One region of the Salinibacterium sp. SWN139 genome, then DNA from elsewhere that is predicted to be linked to it. Evidence: riboswitches for the same ligand, from Rfam matches in the RefSeq annotation. Region 1 holds a riboswitch; the other holds the start of a gene.
What was found. A riboswitch is a leader RNA that binds a small molecule or an ion and turns the genes downstream of it on or off. The one in region 1 is predicted to bind glycine.
Positions count from the first base shown of each region.

Region 2: linked by a shared signal. The riboswitch ahead of gcvT (glycine cleavage system aminomethyltransferase GcvT) and the one ahead of I6E74_RS13120 (L-serine ammonia-lyase) in region 1 are both predicted to bind glycine.

Region 1 is NZ_JADYWV010000004.1:391-10,735, reverse strand. It holds gene aroA (3-phosphoshikimate 1-carboxyvinyltransferase) at 1-753, shown strand, start outside; gene rsgA (ribosome small subunit-dependent GTPase A) at 756-1,817, shown strand; gene I6E74_RS13140 (inositol monophosphatase family protein) at 1,820-2,611, shown strand; gene I6E74_RS13135 (septum formation family protein) at 2,708-3,208, shown strand; gene I6E74_RS13130 (bifunctional alpha/beta hydrolase/OsmC family protein) at 3,353-4,627, shown strand; gene I6E74_RS13125 (siderophore-interacting protein) at 4,708-5,538, shown strand; glycine riboswitch at 5,673-5,768, shown strand; gene I6E74_RS13120 (L-serine ammonia-lyase) at 5,916-7,370, shown strand; gene I6E74_RS13115 (pyrimidine reductase family protein) at 7,397-8,146, opposite strand; gene folP (dihydropteroate synthase) at 8,152-9,057, opposite strand; gene I6E74_RS13105 (DUF488 domain-containing protein) at 9,180-9,545, shown strand; gene I6E74_RS13100 (SCO4848 family membrane protein) at 9,580-9,798, opposite strand; gene I6E74_RS13095 (YigZ family protein) at 9,797-10,345, shown strand, end outside.
Region 2 is NZ_JADYWV010000003.1:167,202-177,546, reverse strand. It holds gene I6E74_RS10795 (iron-containing redox enzyme family protein) at 62-1,198, shown strand; gene I6E74_RS10790 (CDGSH iron-sulfur domain-containing protein) at 1,195-1,422, shown strand; gene I6E74_RS10785 (PPOX class F420-dependent oxidoreductase) at 1,448-1,837, shown strand; gene I6E74_RS10780 (VWA domain-containing protein) at 2,154-3,899, shown strand; gene ctlX (citrulline utilization hydrolase CtlX) at 3,990-4,982, opposite strand; gene I6E74_RS10770 (ornithine cyclodeaminase) at 4,990-6,021, opposite strand; gene I6E74_RS10765 (Lrp/AsnC family transcriptional regulator) at 6,153-6,584, shown strand; glycine riboswitch at 6,639-6,760, shown strand; gene gcvT (glycine cleavage system aminomethyltransferase GcvT) at 6,899-8,056, shown strand; gene gcvH (glycine cleavage system protein GcvH) at 8,059-8,430, shown strand; gene gcvP (aminomethyl-transferring glycine dehydrogenase) at 8,430-10,345, shown strand, end outside.

The sequences.
Region 1 (10,345 bases):
GGTGACAAGCTGCCGAGCATGCCGCACATTGAAATGACGGTGGCATGCCTTGCTGCACGTGGGGTCACGGTCGAGAGTCCGGAACCCGGGGTGTGGGTTGTTCCCGCTAGCCCCATCCGCGCGATCGACGTGGCGCTCGAGCCCGACCTCTCTAATGCAGCGCCGTTCTTGGCTGCCGCGATCGTGGCCGGCGGAACTGTCACGATTGAAGGCTGGCCAGAGTCAACCACTCAGGTCGGTGCTGACCTTGAGCAGCTACTTCCCCTTTTCGGGGCGACAGTCACTCGCAAAGATGGCGCGCTCACTGTCGATGGCGGCGTAGGCGTCGTGGGCGGCCAGCGCTACCCCGGAATTGAGCTCGACCTTTCTACCGGTGGTGAGCTCGCTCCCGCAATCGTGGCGATTGCAGCACTCGCGTCGTCCGCGAGCACAATCACGGGAATCGGTCACTTGCGCGGCCACGAAACCGACCGTCTCGCAGCCTTACGCACCGAGATCAAGGCGCTCGGCGGAGCCGTCACCGAACTCGACGACGGTCTCCACATTGAGCCAGCCGAACTCCACGGTGGCGTGTGGCACAGCTACGAAGACCACCGGATGTCCACGGCTGGCGCCATCATTGGCCTTGCCATTGAAGGCGTGGAGATTGAGGGTATCGACGCCACCGCCAAGACGCTCCCCCAGTTCCCAGAACTGTGGCGCACGCTCGTCGGCGATGCTCCGCTGACCACTGACACTCTCGGATTGCTCTAACGATGAGTTGGCTCACGGGCGATGACGACGATGATGACCGCAAGTACAGCGAATACGATGAGAGTTCGATTCGCATGCGGCCGAACCCCAAGGCGAATAAGCCACGGAGCAAGATTCGCCCCGACCACGCGGACGCCATCGAAGGACGCGTCTTTAGCGTCGATCGGGGCCGCTACGGCGTCTGGGTAGACGAGGGAACGCCAGACGAACGCCAAATCATCGCCGCTCGTGCCCGCGAACTCGGCCGCAACCAACAGGGCAAAGTGTCGGTCGTTACGGGTGACTGGGTCGACCTCGTCGGCGATACGACCGGCACCGAAGGCACTCTCGCGCGCATCGTGCGCATCCGAGAGCGCGCCACACTGCTTCGCCGCAGCGCCGACGACACGGATGCCGTCGAACGCATCATTGTCGCCAACGCCGACCAGATGCTCATCGTTGTTGCCGCCGCCGACCCGGAGCCGCGACCGAGACTCGTCGACCGCTATCTCGTGGCGGCCTTTGATGCGGGGATTGATCCCATCCTGTGCATCACCAAGACTGACCTGCAAGATCCGGCGCCGTTCTTGGAGAACTTTGCCGGTCTCGATCTGACAGTGATCGAGAGCCGTTCGGATGAGGTTCCCCTCGACGAGCTGCGCGCCCTTCTCGACGGGCACACTACGGTTGCGGTTGGCCACTCGGGAGTGGGCAAATCGACGCTCGTAAATGCTCTTGTGCCCGACGCTAATCGCGCGGTCGGCCATGTCAACGCAGTCACGGGGCGCGGGCGTCACACGTCGTCGTCAACCATTTCGTATCGCGTGGGCACCGGCTGGGTCGTCGATACTCCCGGAGTTCGATCTTTTGGCCTCGGTCACATCGACCCGAGCAAGATCTTGTCGTCGTTTACCGACTTGGCCGAGCTTGCCGAAGAGTGTCCGCGCGGCTGCACTCACTTGCCTGATGCCCCCGACTGCGCGATCGCTGAAGCGGTCGCAGCCGGAGCGCTCGGCGAGGTCGGTAAGTTGCGCCTCGACTCGTTCCAGCGGCTCATCACGACACTCGGTTCCGCTAGCGTGTAGTCGTGACCGAATACACTCTCGCCGACGATCTTTCCCTCGCGCTCGCCCTTGCCGGCGATGCCGACCTCATCTCGCTCGACCGCTTCACCGCGCTCGATCTCGAAGTCACGACTAAGCCCGACCGCACGCCGGTCACGGATGCCGACAAAGCTGTTGAGCGCAGCATCCGTGCCGGAATTGCTGCTGCCCGCCCCGGAGACTCGATTCTCGGAGAAGAGTATGGCGAGGCCGGAGACTCGAACCGCCAGTGGATTATCGATCCCATCGATGGCACCTCAAACTTTTTGCGCGGCGTCCCCATCTGGGGAACACTTATCTCGCTCGTCATCGATGGTGTGCCCCAGGTTGGAGTGGTCAGTTCCCCCGCTCTTGGTAAGCGGTGGTGGGCGGCCACCGGTCACGGCGCTTTCGCTCAGGCCCGCGATGGCGAGCCTGAACAGATCTCAGTGAGCAAGGTGTCCTCGCTTGAGGCGGCATCCATCAGCTACAACAGCCTGCCGGGCTGGGATGAAGCTGGTCGCCTCGATGCTGTCGTTGCGTTGACTCGTGCCACGTGGCGTTCGCGCGCGATCGGCGATATGTGGGCGTACATGTTGCTCGCCGAAGGTGCGCTCGATGTCGTGGGCGAATTCGATTTGAAGCCCTACGATATGGCGGCTCTGATCCCCATTGTGTTGGAAGCCGGCGGTCGTTTCACTTCTGTTGAAGGCGTTCCCGGACCGTGGGAAGGTAACGCTCTGGCAACAAATGGCGTACTTCACGACGAAGTTCTAGGGTTTTTGGGCTCTCATTAGCGTTTTTCCCGCTTCTTCCACCTGTGAATGTGCTGAATTTCACTAAGCTTGAGAAGAACGAAGCGTTATCACCTCAGACGAAAGAGACCCACTTCTATGACGACAGATAACATCTGGCGCCGGACGCTCGCCATCGCCACCATTGCTGTTGCAGCTGTGGCGCTCAGTGGCTGCAGCATCATCGATCAAGTTACGAACGAAATTTCGGATGCCGTCGACCCCGGAGCCGGCACCACTCAAGATATCTTCAGCCTCGTTATTGGTGACTGCGAAGTCGGCAACCAAGACGGCGGCGAAGTTTCCAGCACCAAGACCATCGACTGCGCCGAGCCGCACGATGCAGAGGTTTACGCGGCGTCCTACATGGCCGACGGTGATTTCCCCGGTGACTCCGCAATTGAAGATCAGGCAACGGCTGACTGCTACGCAGAGTTCGGAACCTTCATCGGCGCAGAGTACGAAGACTCGGTCTACGACTTCTCCTGGTACTACCCCACCGAGGGCAGCTGGTCAGAGGGCGACCGCGAGATCTTGTGCCTCGTCTACGACCCCTCCGGCGACCAGATCAGCGGTTCGCTTGCAGGTGCCGCAGAGTAATTTTCTTTTCGGAACGGCTGGCGAAGACACGGTCTTTGCCAGCCGTTCCGGCGTTAACGGGAAGAACTGAGAGCATGGGGGCGTTGCATCCGGTATCCGGATAAGAAACGCTGGAGCAAGTCGACACGAAAGCGGTAACGGACAATGAAGATCGAATTCCCCGGCTCCAACGGCTCCATGCTGGCGGCCCGCCTCGACCTCCCCGAAGGCACCCCTTCCGCCTACGCGCTCTTCGCTCACTGCTTCACGTGTTCGAAGGACTCATTCGCTGCCTCACGCATTTCGAAAGCACTCATTGACTACGGCATCGCCGTCTTGCGCTTCGACTTCACTGGCTTGGGCGGCTCCGACGGTGATTTTTCTAACACCAACTTCAGCTCAAACATCGATGATGTTGTGGCCGCCACTGAGTATCTCGGCACCAACTACCGCGCCCCCACGATCCTCATTGGCCACTCCCTGGGCGGAGCCGCCGTGCTCGCTGCAGCCCATCGCGTGCCCTCGACGCGTGCTGTCGTCACGCTCGGCAGTCCCAGCGATCCTGCCCACATCACGAATCTGTTCGCCCACGCGAGCGAGGAAATTGTGACTGCGGGAGAAGCAATGGTTCAGCTGGGCGGCCGCGAGTTCCGCATCCGCAAACAACTCCTCGATGACATTGCCGCACAGCCGCAGTCGGTTCGACTGCGTGATCTGGATGCCGCACTTTTGGTCATGCACTCCCCCATCGATCAGACCGTGGGCATCGACAACGCGCGGGAGATCTTCGAAACAGCGAAGCACCCCAAGTCGTTCGTGGCGCTCGATGGTGCGGATCATCTCCTGAGCAATCGTGATGATGCTGCTTTCGCGGCCAGCATGATCGCGGCCTGGTCGGCTCGCTATGCTTTCGACCACACCGCAGCCCCAGAACAGCGGGCGAGCAGTGCTGGACCGAAGACTCCTCCGGTCGTCGCCCACCCGAGCGCCTCGATCACCGCCGATGGCAGCTCGGTGATCGTCACCGAGAGCGGCCCTGCGCGCTACGAACAGCGCGTCTTTGCTTCGGGTCACGAGCTCATCTCTGATGAGCCTGCACCGCTGAGCGAAAATCATGGCCCAGCGCCCTATGACCTTGTCTTGGCCGGGCTCGGAAGCTGCACTTCCATCACCATCAGGATGTACGCCGACCGCAAAAAGATGCCGTTGAAGTCGGTCAGCGTTCGGCTGAGTCGCGAGCGTATCGACGCGGCCGCGTGCGAGCACTGCACCTCGACCGAAGGAATGGTCGAGCATTTCACACGCGAGCTCACGTTCGAGGGCGACCTCACTGCCGAGCAACGTGCTTCGCTTCTCGTCATTGCCGATAAGTGCCCCGTGCATCGCTCGCTCGAGGGCGAGATCTCCATCACGACGACAGAAACCGCGCCGTCGCTCTAGCTCTCCCCGCTCGCGAGGGTTACAGTAGTTAGGTAAGCCTAACTTTTATCGAAATGAGCTGGCGCCCGCGCCCATCGCCTATGACAATTGAACGTGACTCCGTCAAGCATCCCCTCGTCATCCGCCACCTGACGGTGAGCGCCGTCAGCCACCCGGCGCCGTCGATTGCGCGCATTACCCTCAGCGGTGATGAACTCGCCGGATTTGTCAGCAGTGGCCCCACCGACCACGTCAAAGTATTCTTTCCCGATCCCGCAACCGGCGTGCTCACTGCACCCACGATGACCGCCGATGGAATCAAGAAGCCCAAGGGCGAGGGCAAGGTTATCTCGCGTGACTACACCCCGCTCGGTTTCCGCACCGATGCTGGTCGTCACGAGCTCGACATCGACTTCGTCGTCCACGGAGACGAGGGGCCCGCCTCCGCCTGGGCCGGAAAAGCCGCCGCTGGCGACAGCCTCGTGATCGCCGGTCCGCGGGGATCACGACTGCTGCCCGTTGGCGCAACCCACGTCATCCTGATCGCGGACGAAACGGCGTTCCCTGCAGCCTCGCGCTGGATCGACATGCTCCCCACCTCGGTAAACATCACCGCCCTGTTCGACGTCGCCGACGAAAGCCTTGAGAGCTACTTCAGCGACGAGCTAAAGGCGCGCATGGATGCCGAGTGGTTCTATCGCCGTGACGGTCTTGGGCAGCTGGAAGCCGCGCTACGCGCGCTCGGTGAGATCGGTGAATCCACCTTCGTGTTCCTCGCCGGCGAAGCCACCACCCTGGTTCCGCTTCGGCGCTACCTGCGCCGCGAGCTTGGCCTCCCCAAGCAGCAAGTAACAGCCGACGGTTACTGGCGCCGTGGAGTGACAAACGCTGACCACCACGAGCCGATCGATCCCTCAGACCCCGAGGACTAAACGGTCTTCACGAGCGTGCGTTTCGCAGCGCTGAGTGGTGGAACGCCCGCTCGACTGAGCACCAGTCCGGCGCGAGATTGACGGGTCTGCGAGGCAGGCTCAAGTGTATGCTGAGGGCACAAGTGAACAGCCGTCATTCCGCTGCGGGAGAGTCCTTCCGATCGTTGGTTGGCGCCGTAGGAGCAAACCCTCTCCGGGAATCTCTCAGGCCCCAGTACCGCAGTGGATAGGCAACTCTGAAAAGCAGTCGGCCCTGTCCGACTCGCCGACGGGGCAACGCAACGCCACAAGCGTGCGGAAACTCTCAGGCCCGATACAGAGCGGAGAGGACTCGACGACACCCGTACGACGCTGTGCGGTGAAGAAACGGAGTCACCGTGGCCATTCGCAATCTGACCCCCCGAACTGAAGTACCAACGCCCTCGCTCGAAGAGGTGCCCCTCAGCAGCTTCGATCTGTTCACGGTCGGCATCGGCCCCTCCAGTTCACACACGGTCGGCCCCATGCGCGCGGCTGCGTCCTTCGCCGCTGATCTTTCCGACCACGGGATGCTCGACGCTGTCGACACTCTCAGCGTTCGCCTCTACGGTTCTCTCGCCGCAACCGGTGCTGGCCACGGCACGATGAGCGCGGTACTCATTGGCTTGGAGGGCAAGCTCCCCGACCAGGTTCTCCCCGCAGAGATGGAACAGATTCTGGCCCGCATCGAAGAATCTGGGCTGCTGCGCTTGGGCGCGAGTCACGATCTGCCGTTCCGCGAGTCCGACATCGCCCTGCACCCGCTCACCGTGCTCGACGGGCATCCGAACGGCATGCGCTTTGCGGCATACGATGCGGATGGCACCGCAATTCTCGAGGCAACCTACTTCTCGATCGGTGGCGGTTTCATCTATCGGGAGGGCGACAACCGTGATGGCAGCTCCTCTAGCGGCCCAGCCGCTGTGGCAGACCCGCTGCCGTTCCGCACTGCAGCGCAATTGCTCGCGCACTGTCGCGCCGAAGGGCTCAGCTTCAGCGGCGTGATGTTGCGCAACGAGTTGGCGCGCCGCCCCGAGTCTGAGGTGGTTGCTGGGCTCCTGCACATCCGCGATGTCATGGACGAGTGCAAGAACAACAGCCTAGAACGCACCGGCAACCTGCCCGGCAATTTGAGGGTGCGGCGTCGGGCTCCCGAGTGGCACCGACGCCTACGCGAAGAAGACCCCAACCGCGATCCGAACTTTTGGCAGGAATGGGTCAACCTCGTTGCCCTAGCCGTCAACGAAGAAAATGCCTCGGGTGGCCGGGTCGTCACCGCCCCCACCAACGGTGCTGCTGGCATCATCCCGGCCGTGCTGTTCTACGCGACCCATTACGCACCAGGTATGAAAGACGCCGACCAAGCGACAAAGGATGACGCTACCGTGCGCTTCTTGCTGGCCAGCGCGGCCGTGGGCGTGCTCTACAAGCGCATGGCTTCCATCTCGGGCGCCGAGGTCGGATGTCAGGGCGAGGTTGGCTCGGCCTCCTCCATGGCGGCTGCGGGGCTCGCTGAAATTCTCGGTGGAACTCCCGCGCAGGTCGAGAATGCGGCCGAGATTGCGATGGAACACAACCTCGGACTCACGTGCGATCCTATTGGTGGACTCGTGCAAATCCCGTGCATTGAGCGCAACGCGATTGCTGCCTCGAAGGCGATCAACGCTGCGAAGATGGCGTTGTGGGGTGATGGCGAGCACCGCGTCTCGCTCGATGAGGTCATTATCACGATGGCCGAGACCGGCAAGGATATGAGTTCGCGCTACAAAGAGACGTCGATGGGCGGTCTCGCCGTCAACGTCGTCGAGTGCTAGCGCGCGCGTATCGCAACGACAGCGCGCTAGCGAGCGGCGCGGAGGTAGCGTAGGAGTAGCGTTCCATCGGGCGCGGACAGCGCGTGCGCGAGCGACATGTTTTGCGGTGTCGCATCCGCCGCGTCCACAATACGTCGCGCCGAGCCGCCTTCAAGCCGCGGGCTCACGGTGAGGCAAAGCTCGTCGACAACGCCTTGGGCAATCATGGTTGCGAAGAGTGTTGGACCGCCCTCGCTGTGCTGCTGAACTAGCCCGCGCTCCGCCAAAAGGTGTTTCATCTCGACGGTGTCTACGGCAGCATCCCCCGCAATGATCACGTCAGCAACCTCTTCGATTCGTTTACGACTCTCCGCGGGTGCGCTCTCGGTGGTCACCACGAGGGGGCGCGTCGCATAGCTGCCTAGGTCTCCCGGTTCCAGCCGCAGGGATGCCGTCACAATGGCAAACGGGGGCTGAGCAGCGAGTCCTTGCGTAGTCCGCCACTCCGCAGATTCCTCGTCGAGAGCGAGGTTGCGGTAGCCCTCTTGCCGCACTGTTCCTGCGCCAACGACGATGACATCCGCAAGTCGACGGAGCAGCCCGAAAACACGACCGTCTGAGTCCGTGCCAAGGCCACCCGATACTCCCTCGTGGGTAGCAGCACCATCGATGCTCGACACAAAGTTCGCGCGCAACCACGGCACCGATCGATCAGCTACCGCGTAGCTCGCGAGAAGTTGTTCGTCGGTGAGAGGTGCTCCTGCGTTGAGGGAATGGATGTCGGATGCGTCGGCCACAGTGCCTACCTTTCGTTGATGTCGGACATGTTGTGCTTCAGCAGCGCGGGCTCGCGGAACCCCAGAATCGCTTCCGTCATGCGCACGGCAGCTACCGTTTCAGCGACCTCGTGCACCCGCACCACCCTCGCGCCATTGAGGATGGATGCCACGGCGGCTGCGAGCGAACCTTCTAACCGTTCATGCTTCGGCTTATCAAGCACTTCGCCGATGAAGTCTTTATTGGAGAGCGCGACGAGGGTCGGCAACCCGAGTTCGGTGATTACGTCGAGGCGGCGCGTGAGTTCGAGGCTGTGCAGCGTGTTCTTGTTCAGGTCATGCCCCGGATCGATGAAGAGCCGATCGTCGGCAACTCCAGAATCCAAAGCTTGCTCGACTCGGCTCTGCAGAAAGTCACGCACCTCTGCCGCAACATCGTCATACTGCGGCCGCGCGAACTGGGTGCGTGGCTGCGCCCGCGAATGAACAAGAATGAGCGATGCATCACTGGCAGCAACAACTCCGGCGAGGTCAGGATCGCTCAGGCCTGTCGTGTCATTGATCACCGTGGCACCGGCCGCGATGCTGCGGCGTGCAACCTCAGCGTGGAACGTGTCGACGGAGATCACGACGTCGGATGCTTCGCGAAGCGCCTGCACCACAGGAACGACTCGCTCGCACTCCTCCTCGACGCTCAACGGGTCGCCTGGAGCGAACGGAACACCGCCGATGTCGATCCAATCGGCTCCCTGCTCGACAGCCCGCAGCGACGCGGCAACAGCGTCCTCTAGCGCATAGTTGGTTCCCGCATCGTAAAAAGAATCGGGCGTGCGATTCACGATTGCCATCACCGCAACCTGGCGCGAGAAGTCGAAGGTTCGATCACCAATAGTGCGTCGTGGATTCCGCAACGGCGGGAGCTTGAAACTCATACTCCCTATACTGGGCGACGATGCTGACAACTGCATTCAGGCCGCGTCCGCGAGCCGGTCTTTCCCCGTTCAAAGCTTCGCCAGCTATGGTGACCACAGCGACGAGAGGGGAGAAATCCCGCATGACGACGTTCGTAACTGCACGAATCTACGAGCCCGCACAGGCTGAGGACGGCTACCGGGTGCTTGTTGACCGGCTCTGGCCGCGTGGCGTCAGCAAGGCACGCGCCGAACTTGACGAATGGTGCAAAGACTTCGCGCCCAGCAGAGAATTGCGCACGTGGTGGAACCACGATCCTGCGCGGCTCGATGAATTTGCCGCCCGCTATCGCCTCGAACTGGACGAGAATCCAGACGTGCCCAATGCGAACGCGCGCTTGGAGTCCCACGACCACGTCACGCTGCTCTACGCCGCTCATGATCCCCAGGTCAATCACGCGAACGTCTTGCGCGACTATCTCGCCGAATCTCCGAACAAGAGCAGTTAGCTGCTAGCAGCTAGTAGCTCTAGCTCAGCATCAGTTAGCCACGTAGCAGCAGAAGCATGCCGGCAAGCACGGATGCCGCAGCAATCACCAATGCGATTCCGAGCAGCACGGCGTGCACACGGTAGAACGCGGTGGCCTTTCCCGCGGTGTCGCGCGCCCGAGGGTCAGCGCTGACGCGCTTGAAGAATCGCGGCCACGCGATGACATTGAACAGCGCACTGATAAACAGAACGATTGCGGCAAACAGCTCCATGATGTTCTCAGCCTACGCCGCGCTCGTGAGCCCGTGCGCCACCATCCCGATGCGAGTGCGAGACAATGGATGGATGCGCGAGTACACGTTACGCGGAGGCCCCGGTGCCACCGCCGAAGCCGAACTCGAAGTCAAACGATCACGCTTCCTGTGCCGCATAGTCCGAGTCGACAACGAAGCGGATGCCCGAGACGTCATCGAACAGGCGCGTAAAACCCATTGGGATGCGCGGCACCACTGCTCTGCGTTTGTCCTCGGCTCTTCAACTGAGCCAGATCAGGTTCGCCGATCAAACGATGATGGTGAGCCGTCAGGAACCGCCGGACGCCCCATTCTCGACGTGATCACCGGCCGTAATCTCATTGATTGCGTTGCGGTGGTTACACGCTATTTTGGCGGCACCCTCTTGGGCACCGGCGGTCTTATCCGCGCCTACTCGGATGCCACAGCACTCGCCGTCGACGGGTTGCGCGTCCAGAAGCGTCTTGTTCTTCGATCACGGCGCGAGCTGTTTCAGCTGGCACTCCCCCATGCGGATGCTGGGCGG
Region 2 (10,345 bases), on a different contig from region 1:
CGATCGGCGGAGATCGTACAACGATTCAATCCCCACTTTCAGATGAAAAGGAGAGGTCATTATGGCCACAAGCGAGAACTCTCTTCCCGGAAATTCGGCAGAGTACGACAAATGGTGCAATGAAGAGATCGAGGCCCGTGGCCCGATTAGCGAGCTGCTGCTTGACGCCTTTTCACAGCAGAGCAAACCGCAAGAGATTGTGGGATTGCCTGAAGCTGTAGCGTCCGCTGTCGAAAGCGGCCGGGATTTCATTCGCGATGAAGACGTGCAATTGTCGCTGTTCCTGCTCTATGGCCTCTACTACGGGGCCGTGGTGGAAAATGGCGATCGCTGGGAGTGGGATCTGGGCACTATCGCGGCGCGCCTCGATCTTGAGCAGGCGTTCGAGGCGCAGCTCCGTGCGGTGGTGACCATTCCGGAGTTGCCGAACGCTGCGGACGAGGATGTCGCTGCCGCCCTTTTTGAGTTCACCAGCGCAGACTCCGGCCCGAGTCTCTCTCGCTATGTGGCAAAGAAACTCACGGCGGATCAAGCCCACGAGTACTTGGTGCAGCGCTCGATCTATACGTTGAAGGAAGCTGACCCGCACTCCTGGGCAATTCCGCGCCTTCGCGGTCGGGCCAAGGCGGCGCTGGTCGAGATTCAGTCCGATGAGTATGGCGCCGGGCGCCGAGATCGGATGCACTCCGAAATTTATGCTCGCACCATGCGCGGTGTGGGGCTCGATTCGCGGTATGGCGCGTACCTCAACTACGCGCCAGCAATCACGCTGGCGTCGTTCAACATGATGTCGATGTTTGGGCTCCATCGCCGACTTCGCGGGGCCATCGTCGGTCACCTGGCGGCATTCGAAATGACGTCATCGATCCCCAACAAGCTGTATGCGCGTGGCTTCCGCCGCCTCGGTTACGGAGACGATGTCACCGAGTACTTCGATGAGCATGTGGAAGCCGATGCGGTTCATGAACAGATTGCGGCGCGCGACTTGGCTGGCGGTTTGGCGGAGAGCGAGCCAGCGTTGCTGAGCGAGATTTTCTTTGGCGCGGGTGCGTGCCTCCTCCTTGACGAGTGGGTGGCGAAGCACATGCTGGAGTCGTTCGAGGCCGGGCGTTCGTCGCTTCGAAAGCCTCTCGCGGCGCTGACGACCGGCGACTTCGCGAACGATTCCAACCCGATCGGAGAGGTGGCGGCACGATGAACAAGCAGTCTCACAATTCCCCTGAGGCGCGCGGCTCTGACGATGTCGAAGTGGTTGCTTGTGCCGACGGACCGCTTCTGGTTCGAGGCACAATTAATTTGCGATCGTCAGACGGCGAGCCCATTCCTCAATCACGGCGCACCGTCGCGCTCTGCCGCTGTGGAGTCTCAGACATCAAGCCGTTTTGTGATGGAACTCACAAACTCGTCAACTTCAAGGCGTAGTGGCGCAGGCGGCGATAATGGGGAGATGACTTCTCCTGAATTCTCCGCTCTGGCCACCGAGCCTTATGTGTCGCTCACTACTTTCCGCAAGTCGGGGGATGCAGTCTCCACCCCGGTGTGGATTGTTGCGGATGGCGATCGCATGTTTGTCACGACGGCGCCCCATTCGGGCAAGGTGAAGCGCATCGCTCATACTGATCGCGTCGAACTGACCGCGTGCGACATGCGTGGCACGATCACCGAGGGTGCAGCCACGGTGCCGGCGACAGCGAGTGTTCATCATGATGCCGAGACTTTGGATGCCATGGATGCGGCTCTCAAGAAAAAGTACGGTGCCAAGTACACCGCAATCCGTCTCGCGCAGAAGCTTCGCGGCACTGCAGGGCAATCCGTTGCGATCGAGTTGCGCGCGTAGGTTCGCATCATTTGAGGAACGAGTGCAGCCTCTGATCAGCAGGTTGTGGCGCGGGCGACGGGAAACTACCGTTGCGGCAATGAACGGCGTTAGAGGCCAGTAAGCACTTTATCCCCATGCAAAGATCTTGCGCGAGGAGAGAAAGTCAGGCGTCTCACCGGGATATTCGTTGGTTTCACGCAACGATACTGAGAATAACCTGTGTAAGGCCGTTTTATTGAAGCGAAATTGTGTCACTATTGTGTAGGCCCCCGAAAGGGGGTCAACTCTTGGTTCCCCCGAAATCAAGTGCACCCGTGATCGATGGAGTCCCCCTGTGTCCCGACCCCGCCACCGTTCCAGAACAATTAAATCCTGGTTCCTCCGCGCTAGTACACCCGTCCTCGCAACCCTGCTCACCCTGTCCCTCGCCGGTGGTGGCGCTCTCGTAGCGCTTGCTGCCCAGAACAAGCTCGACGATTTTGTGGCCCAGACTTTCGGATGCCCGAATGCCACCGAACTTGTCGTCGTCACCGATCCCACCATTTCGTCGACCGTCCAAACCGTCGCGAATGCTTTCAATGCGGAGCACGTTGGTCAGTGCCTCTCGGCCACAATCGTGACGCAGCGCTCCGCGGATACCGCGGCATTGCTGGCATCCGGCACCTCCACTGGTGCTGACGCCTGGATTCCTGATTCGCCGATTTGGTTGAACCGAGTGGAAAGCACCGCGACCGCTCTCGGACGCGAAATCCCCAAGACGCAGGAGTGGGATTCGATCGCATCGAGCCCGCTTGTGCTGGCAACCCCGGCCGTGAAGGTCGCTGAATTCGAAGCGTCGGAGGTGGGCTGGGGTGCGATCCTCGACGGTCGGTACCGCACGCTTCTGCCCGACCCCGAGTCGTCATCGTCCAGCATGATCGCGCTCGCGACTCTCAATGATCTTGCTGCGGATGGCGATGCTGAAGACTTTGATCGTGTGCTGATGAATCTCGGGCGCTCGATTCCCGATTCGACAAAGGCGGCGTTCGCTGAGCTTCAGATCTCTGACTCACGAACGGTTGCTCTCGCGACGGAACGAGAGATCGTGGAGCACAACGCGTCGAGCCCTGACGAGCCTCTGGTGGCGCTCTACCCGTCCGAAGGAACTGTTGCGCTGACCTATCCGTTCGTGGTCGTGGAGAACTCCACTCTGAGCGAAGTTGAAGCCTCGCGCCTCACCGAAGAAGAACAAACGGAGCTCGCTGAGATCGAAACGGCGCGCACGAAGCTGCTTGAGGAGTTCGCTGATCTTGTTCGCGGCTCTTCGCAGGTATTGAACGCCGAGGGCTTCCGCGATAACGCTGGTGAAGGTGAGATCCTCGCTTCCGGTGTTATCGCCGCGCCCGTAGCCACCAAGTCGGTGGGAGACACCGACGAACTCGTCAGTATCCTGCGCAACTGGAACTCTCTCAACCTGCGCTCACGCATCCTCACGGTTGTTGATGTGTCAGGTTCCATGCTGGAACGAGCGTGGGATGGTCAGCGCCGCATCGAGATGTTCCAGAACTCGGCTGAGGATGCCTTCAGCACGCTTTCAGAGGATGATGAGCTGGGCATGTGGCTCTTCTCGAAGGAGCGTGTTGGCGAGGAAGACTGGGAAGACGTTGCAGGCATCCGATCGATGAATGACCCGGAGCATGTTGAGAGTCTTCAGGAAATCATCGACACTCTACCGTCGCGCATCAACGGCTACACCGGCCTCAATGACACCGTGCTCGCTGCGGTCACCCATGTGCGAGACGACTTTGATCCCGACAAAGTCAACTCAGTGGTTCTGATCACCGATGGTCGCAACGAAGACGACAACGGCATTTCCTTGGAGACGCTGGTTGACGAGCTGAACGCAATGATCGATGTCAACACAGATGAGCCCGTTCCCGTGGTTCTCGTCGGAATTGGCCCAGACACCGACGTCGAAGCGATGCGAAAGATCGCCCAGGTCACCGGTGGAACGGCCTACCAAGCAAACAACCCCACTGAGCTCAGTAACGTGATGCTTGAGGCGTTGTCACAGCGCGACTGCCGCCCGAACTGCAGTTAGCGAACGCCCAGCACCCTGCGACACCACTGGTGGCGCAGGTCGCTGAGGTCTGTGGCGAAGGCGGAGGGACCCGCTTCCACCACAGATTGGCTAGGCGCCTGCTGTCGGGGCTGCTTCGGCAGCGTCGGCAGCAGGAACGCCGGCGGCAACATCCGCGGCCATGCGTGAACGACGATCCAAATGGATGCCGGCCACCATGCAGCGCACTGAGCCACCGGCCAACTCGATCGTCGGAATGTCGAGCGGCACGATCTCGCAGCTGGCTTCGATCACCGAGCGCTGAGCGCGAGTGAGACTCGCGAGTGCGCGGTTTGAGAGGGCCAAGATGCGGCCGTTCGGAGTCCTCAGCTCGAGAGCATTTCCCGCAAAGTTAGCAATCTGCTCAGCCGTGAGGTCGATCAGCGTGCGACCGGGGGCGGTCAGGCGCTCGGCCATTTCCATGCGGCGATCTCCCGACGTAATCAGATCGAGCCCGATCATGGCGAAGTCGGTCGCAATGCACATCATGACGTTGGTGTGATAAATCGGCACACCGTGGCTGTCGCGGGCCTCAAACATCATTGGCTCATAGCCGAAGGATGCGCAGAACCGTTCGAGCGCGAGCGGGTTGGCGCGGTGCGATTCTGCCGCATACGCGACCCGGTTGGTGTGGTCGATGACCATCGCGCCGGTGCCCTCAAGGTAGATGCCGTCGTGCTCTAATCCGGAATAGTCCACGACATCCTGCACCCGAAAGTCATGCTTCAACATTTCAATGACATCGGTGCGTCGCTCGGTGCGCCGGTTTGGAGCAAACATCGGATACACCGCAACGCGGCCACCACTGTGCGTCGAGAACCAGTTGTTCGGGAACACACTGTCGGGCCGAGTGCTCTCCTCATCCTCAAACACGTGGATGTTGACGCCCGCGTCACGCAACGTCTCGGCCACCTGGGTGGACTCGTCGTACGCGGCGCGAGCAATCTCATCCGGAGTGCGGCTGGGGTCAGTCGACTGGAAGGCATTGTCGCCCGCAGTTTGGCTATTCGGTGTGAAACGGTGCGGGCGGATGAGAACAGCGGCCGAAGGGGCCTGAACGCTCATCGGTGGCCTACGCGGTCAGTACAGGAACGCGCGACACGAGCGAGAACAGATCCTTGGGGTCAGCAGGGTCGGCAATCAGGTCAAGGTTCGTTGCATAGTCGGTGTCGCGAACAGCGTCGAAGACGTAGCGCAGTGCCGAGAAGTCTTCGATCGCGAAGCCAACGGAGTCGAAGAGTGTCACTTCCTCAGCGGAGCTGCGGCCCGTCGCGGTTCCGGCGAGAACTTCCCACAGCTCGGTGATGGGGGAGTCCGCTTCAACCTGCTGAATTTCGCCCTCGATGCGGGTTTGCTCGGGAAACTCGACGAACACGGTCGAGTTGCGCACGATGGCCTCTTCGAGTTCTGTCTTGCCCGGGCAGTCGCCGCCAATGGCGTTGAGGTGCATGCCGGGTTCAATCATGTCGGCGGTGAGAATCGTCGCGTTCTTCTTGTCGGCGGTGCACGTGGTGACGATGTCGGCGCCCGCAACAGCGTCTGCTGCTGAGGTTGCGCGCACGATGTCGAAACCGAGTGGCTCAACGTTGCGGATGAACTTGTCCATCGCGGCGGGGTCGGTGTCCCAGACGCGCAGGCTCGTGATGCCGAGGCCGGCGCGGAAGCCGAGTGCCTGGAACTCAGACTGAGTGCCGGTGCCGATGAGGGCGAGAACACTGGAGTCGGGGCGAGCCAAAGCGCGCGCGGCCATGACGGAGGTCGCAGAGGTGCGCAACGCCGTAAGTAGGGTCATCTCCGAGAAGAAGGTGGGGTAGCCGTTGTCGACGCGGGCAAGCATGCCGAGCGCAGTCACGGTCTGGAAGCCCAGTGCAGGGTTGGATGGGTGGCCATTGACATACTTAAAGCCGTACGTTTCGCCATCGCTCGTCGGCATCAATTCGATGACGCCTTCGGGGGAGTGGGCGGCAACGCGAGGTGACTTGTCGAACTGGGGCCACTTGGCATAATCCTGTTCGAGGTAACCCACGATGCCCATAATGATTGGCTCGATGCCGGTGTCGGCAATCCAGCGGCGCATGTTGTTGACGTCTACGTAGTGAACCATGGTCACTCCTTTCGTTGCGGTAATCGTGCTTCCTACGTTACGAATGTGCACTATGTAGCTACAACTCCCAGTCGACGCTATTTCCGGCCAATAACTAGGCATAATGCAATGCTAAATTATACACTTTGTGTATGTCTGACTTAGATGACCTCGATCGTCGCCTCCTCGCCGCGCTTCGAGCCGATGCGCGCGAGTCCGTGGCGAGCCTCTCGCGTCGCCTTAACGTCACCCGCGCGACCGTCACGAGCCGTATCGATCGCCTCGTGAGCAACGGCACAGTGCTCGGTTTCTCGATTCGTATTCGGGAAGATCGCGACCCCTCGTTTATTCGGGCGATTGCCTTTGTGGAGGTAGAAGGGCGATCGACGGACTCTGTGATCAGCCAGTTGCGAGGCCTGCCCGAGATCCATGAACTTCACACCACCAACGGCGCCTGGGATCTGGTGGCAGACATCCGCACCGACAGCCTCAGCAACTTCGACCGGGTGCTGGCCCGCATGCGAAATGTGGAAGGTGTCGTGAACAGCGAGACCAGTTTGTTGCTCAGTTCAGCGCTCCTGTAACGCGATTGCCCTCCCCACATTGCTATGCTGAACTCACAACTGAACATCGGGCCGCAACACGATGCGGGAGAGCCGGGCACCCAGCGCTAGTCAACTGAAATTGGCAAGCGCCAGGCCGGCACCGAAGGAGCAAGCCTCCCCGCCAATCTCTCAGGTTCACGTACCGCACCGCACTGGCCACTCTGGAAAGAGAACCTCGCATCACCCTGAGGTTCCGCCGACGGTGAAAGCTCGCTAGCGTTTAGCGTGTGAAGCTCTCAGGCTCATCACAGAGGGGGAGTTCTATTCACTAGCCCATGCGCCAGGAGAACTCCGTGACCGATGTATCAAGTTCTGAAGCTTCATCCGCTGAATCTTCGCCCACCGCGGTGAGGTATTCGCCGTTGCACAGCATCCATGAGCAACTCGGTGCTGCGTTCACCGATTTCGCTGGGTGGATGATGCCGGTGCGGTATAGCTCCGACCTCGCCGAGCACCATGCCGTGCGCACCGCTGCCGGCATTTTCGACATCTCGCACATGGCAGAGATTCACGTGCGCGGCGCTGACGCTGGCGCGTACCTCGACTACGCACTCGCGGGCAAGCTCTCGGGTATTGCCTTGGCGCAAGCCAAGTACAGCCTGTTGCTCAATGAGGCGGGCGGCATCATCGATGACCTCGTGACCTATCGCCTTGCCGACGACCATTTCCTCGTCGTGGCGAACGCAGGCAACCGTTTCGCTGCCGCAACTGCTCTCACCGAGCGCGCTGCCGACTTTGACGTAGTGGTCACCGACGAGAGCGACGACTACGCGCTCATCGCCGTGCAGGGTCCGGTCTCGCGCGCCATCCTCGAAGCGACCACCGGTCTCGGCGACTTCGCTACGCCGCTCGATGAACTGAAGTACTACCGCGAAACCGCGGCCACTTTCAATGGCACCGACCTCATTATCGGTCGCACTGGCTACACGGGCGAAGACGGCTTTGAGTTGTACATTCATGTGGATGCCGCGGCCGACCTCTGGGCAGCGCTCACCGTCGCCGGCGAACCGCTCGGCCTCGTGCCCGCCGGTCTCGCGTGCCGAGACACTCTCCGCCTCGAAGCGGGCATGCCGCTGTACGGTCACGAACTCAACCTCAGCACCTTCCCCGTGCAGGCGGGCCTCGGCCGCGTTGTTGCGCTCAGCAAGGAGGGCGACTTCGTCGGTCGCAGTGCGATCGAAGCCGGGCCGGATGCTGGTGCCCGCGTGCTCGTCGGCCTCGCCGCTGAAGGTCGTCGCGCCGGTCGCGCCGACTACCTGCTCTTTCACGGTGATAAAGAAGTTGGCGTCATTACCTCGGGTGCGCTCTCGCCGACCCTGGGCCACCCCATCGCGATGGCTTATGTCGACCCCGCCGTGAGCGAAGTCGGCACCGAGCTTCACATTGATGTGCGGGGCAGTCGCATTGCTGCATCCGTTGTTTCCCTACCCTTCTACAAAAGAGAGGCCTGATCATGGCTGAGAAGAGCGAATTGCAGTACACCGCCGAGCACGAGTGGGTGTTGGTTGACGGCAATGTCGCGACGGTCGGAATCACCGACTTCGCCGCAGGCAAGCTGGGCGACATCGTTTTCGTTGATCTGCCCAAGGTCGGCGCCACCGTCGCTGAGGGCAAGATCGTCGGCGAGATTGAGTCGACCAAGTCGGTGGGCGAACTCTTCGCTCCCGTTGCGGGAACCGTCGTCGAATCCAACGATGCTGTCGCCGACAGCCCAGAACTCGTCAACAGTGACCCCTTCGGTGAAGGCTGGCTCGTGAAGATCGAATTTACTGAACTCCCGTCGATGCTCAGCCTCGACGAATACACCGCATTGACAGGCGAATAATGCCCAACCCTTTCATCAGCGGCACGTTTGCTGACCGCCACATCGGCACGGATGACGCAGCCCAGGCCAGCATGTTGGCCGCTGTCGGCTACGACAGCCTTGAATCGCTCGTGGATGCCGCGGTTCCGCCGGCGATTCACCAGACTCCGATTGTGAATTCCACGATCCCGGCTCCTGCTTCCGAGCGTGAAGCGCTCGCCGAACTGCGTGCTCTCGCTGGCGCAAACAAGATTCGTCGCAGCATGATCGGTCTCGGTTATTACGACACCATCACACCCGCGGTGATCAAGCGCAACGTGCTCGAAAACCCGAGCTGGTACACGGCGTACACGCCGTACCAGCCGGAGATTTCCCAGGGTCGCCTTGAGGCTCTCCTCAACTTCCAGACGATGGTTGCTGACCTTGCTGGAATGACCACGACGAACGCGTCGATGCTCGATGAGGGCACCGCCGCTGTTGAGGGGATGCTCCTTGCGCGCCGTGCGGCTCGCGTGGAGTCGCCCGTGTTCATCGTGGATGCCGATACTTTTCCGCAGACCAAGGCTCTGCTGGCGAACCGCGCGGAGGCTCTCGGAATTGAGCTTGTTGAGATCGACCTGGCAACGCTCGGTGCGAACCCTGAGCTGCCGGAGTGCTTCGGCGCGCTCATCCAATACCCGGGTGCAACCGGTCGCGTGTGGGATTCCAGCGAGGTTATCGCTGCGGTGAAAGCTCACGGCGGACTCGCCGTTGTTGCCGCTGATCTGCTTGCGTTGACGATTCTCAAGTCGCCAGGTGAACTCGGCGCAGATGTTGCCGTCGGCACCACGCAACGCTTCGGCGTTCCGATGGGCTTCGGCGGACCGCACGCCGGCTACATGTCGGTGCGCAAGGGCCTCGAACGCCAGTTGCCCGGCCGCCTCGTCGGCGTATCTCAGGATGCCGCTGGCGACCCCGCCTACCGTCTTTCGTTGCAGGCGCGGGAGCAGCACATCCGCCGCGAGAAAGCGACCTCCAACATCTGTACCGCGCAGGTTTTGCTCGCTGTTATGGCATCCATGTATGCCGTTTATCACGGACCGCAGGGCCTCAAGCGAATCGCTCAGCGCATCCACCACGACACCGCGAAGTTCGCAGCACGCTTGACCGCTGCCGGCTACACGGTCGAGAACGAGACCTTCTTCGACACCCTGTCGGTGACGAAAAAGGGCCAGGCGCAAGCGATAGCCACCAAGGCGCTCGAGAGCGACATCCTGCTTTATGTTGTGGATGCTGACACTGTTCGTTTGAGCTTCGACGAAGTCTCGACGCAGCCTTACGGCGGAATGCTCGCAGCGCAAGAGAATGATCTCGCGGAAGCCTTTGGGCTCGAGGGCGGCTTCTTCAGCTACTCGCCCGACGACACCACAATCCCCAAGGATCTCAACCGCACGAGCGAGTACCTCACGCACCCGGTGTTCAACACGCACCGCTCGGAGACGAGCATGATGCGCTACCTCAAGTACCTCGCCGACAAGGATTACGCGCTCGACCGCGGCATGATCCCGCTGGGCTCGTGCACGATGAAGCTCAACGCAGCGACCGAGATGGAAGCGGTGAGCTGGCCGGAATTTGCGGGCATCCATCCCTTCGCTCCGGCCGAAGATGTGTCGGGCTATCTCGTCATGATTTCGCACCTCGAGTCGTGGCTCACTGAGGTCACCGGTTACGACACCGCGTCGTTGCAGCCAAACGCCGGAAGCCAGGGCGAACTCGCGGGGCTCCTCGCGATTCGTGGCTATCACCGCGCGAATGGCAACCCGGAACGCACGATTTGCCTCATTCCGTCGAGTGCGCACGGCACGAACGCCGCCAGCGCCATGCTCGCCGGAATGCGTGTCGTTGTGGTGGCTTGCGATGATCTCGGCAACGTCGACCTCGACGACCTGCGCGCCAA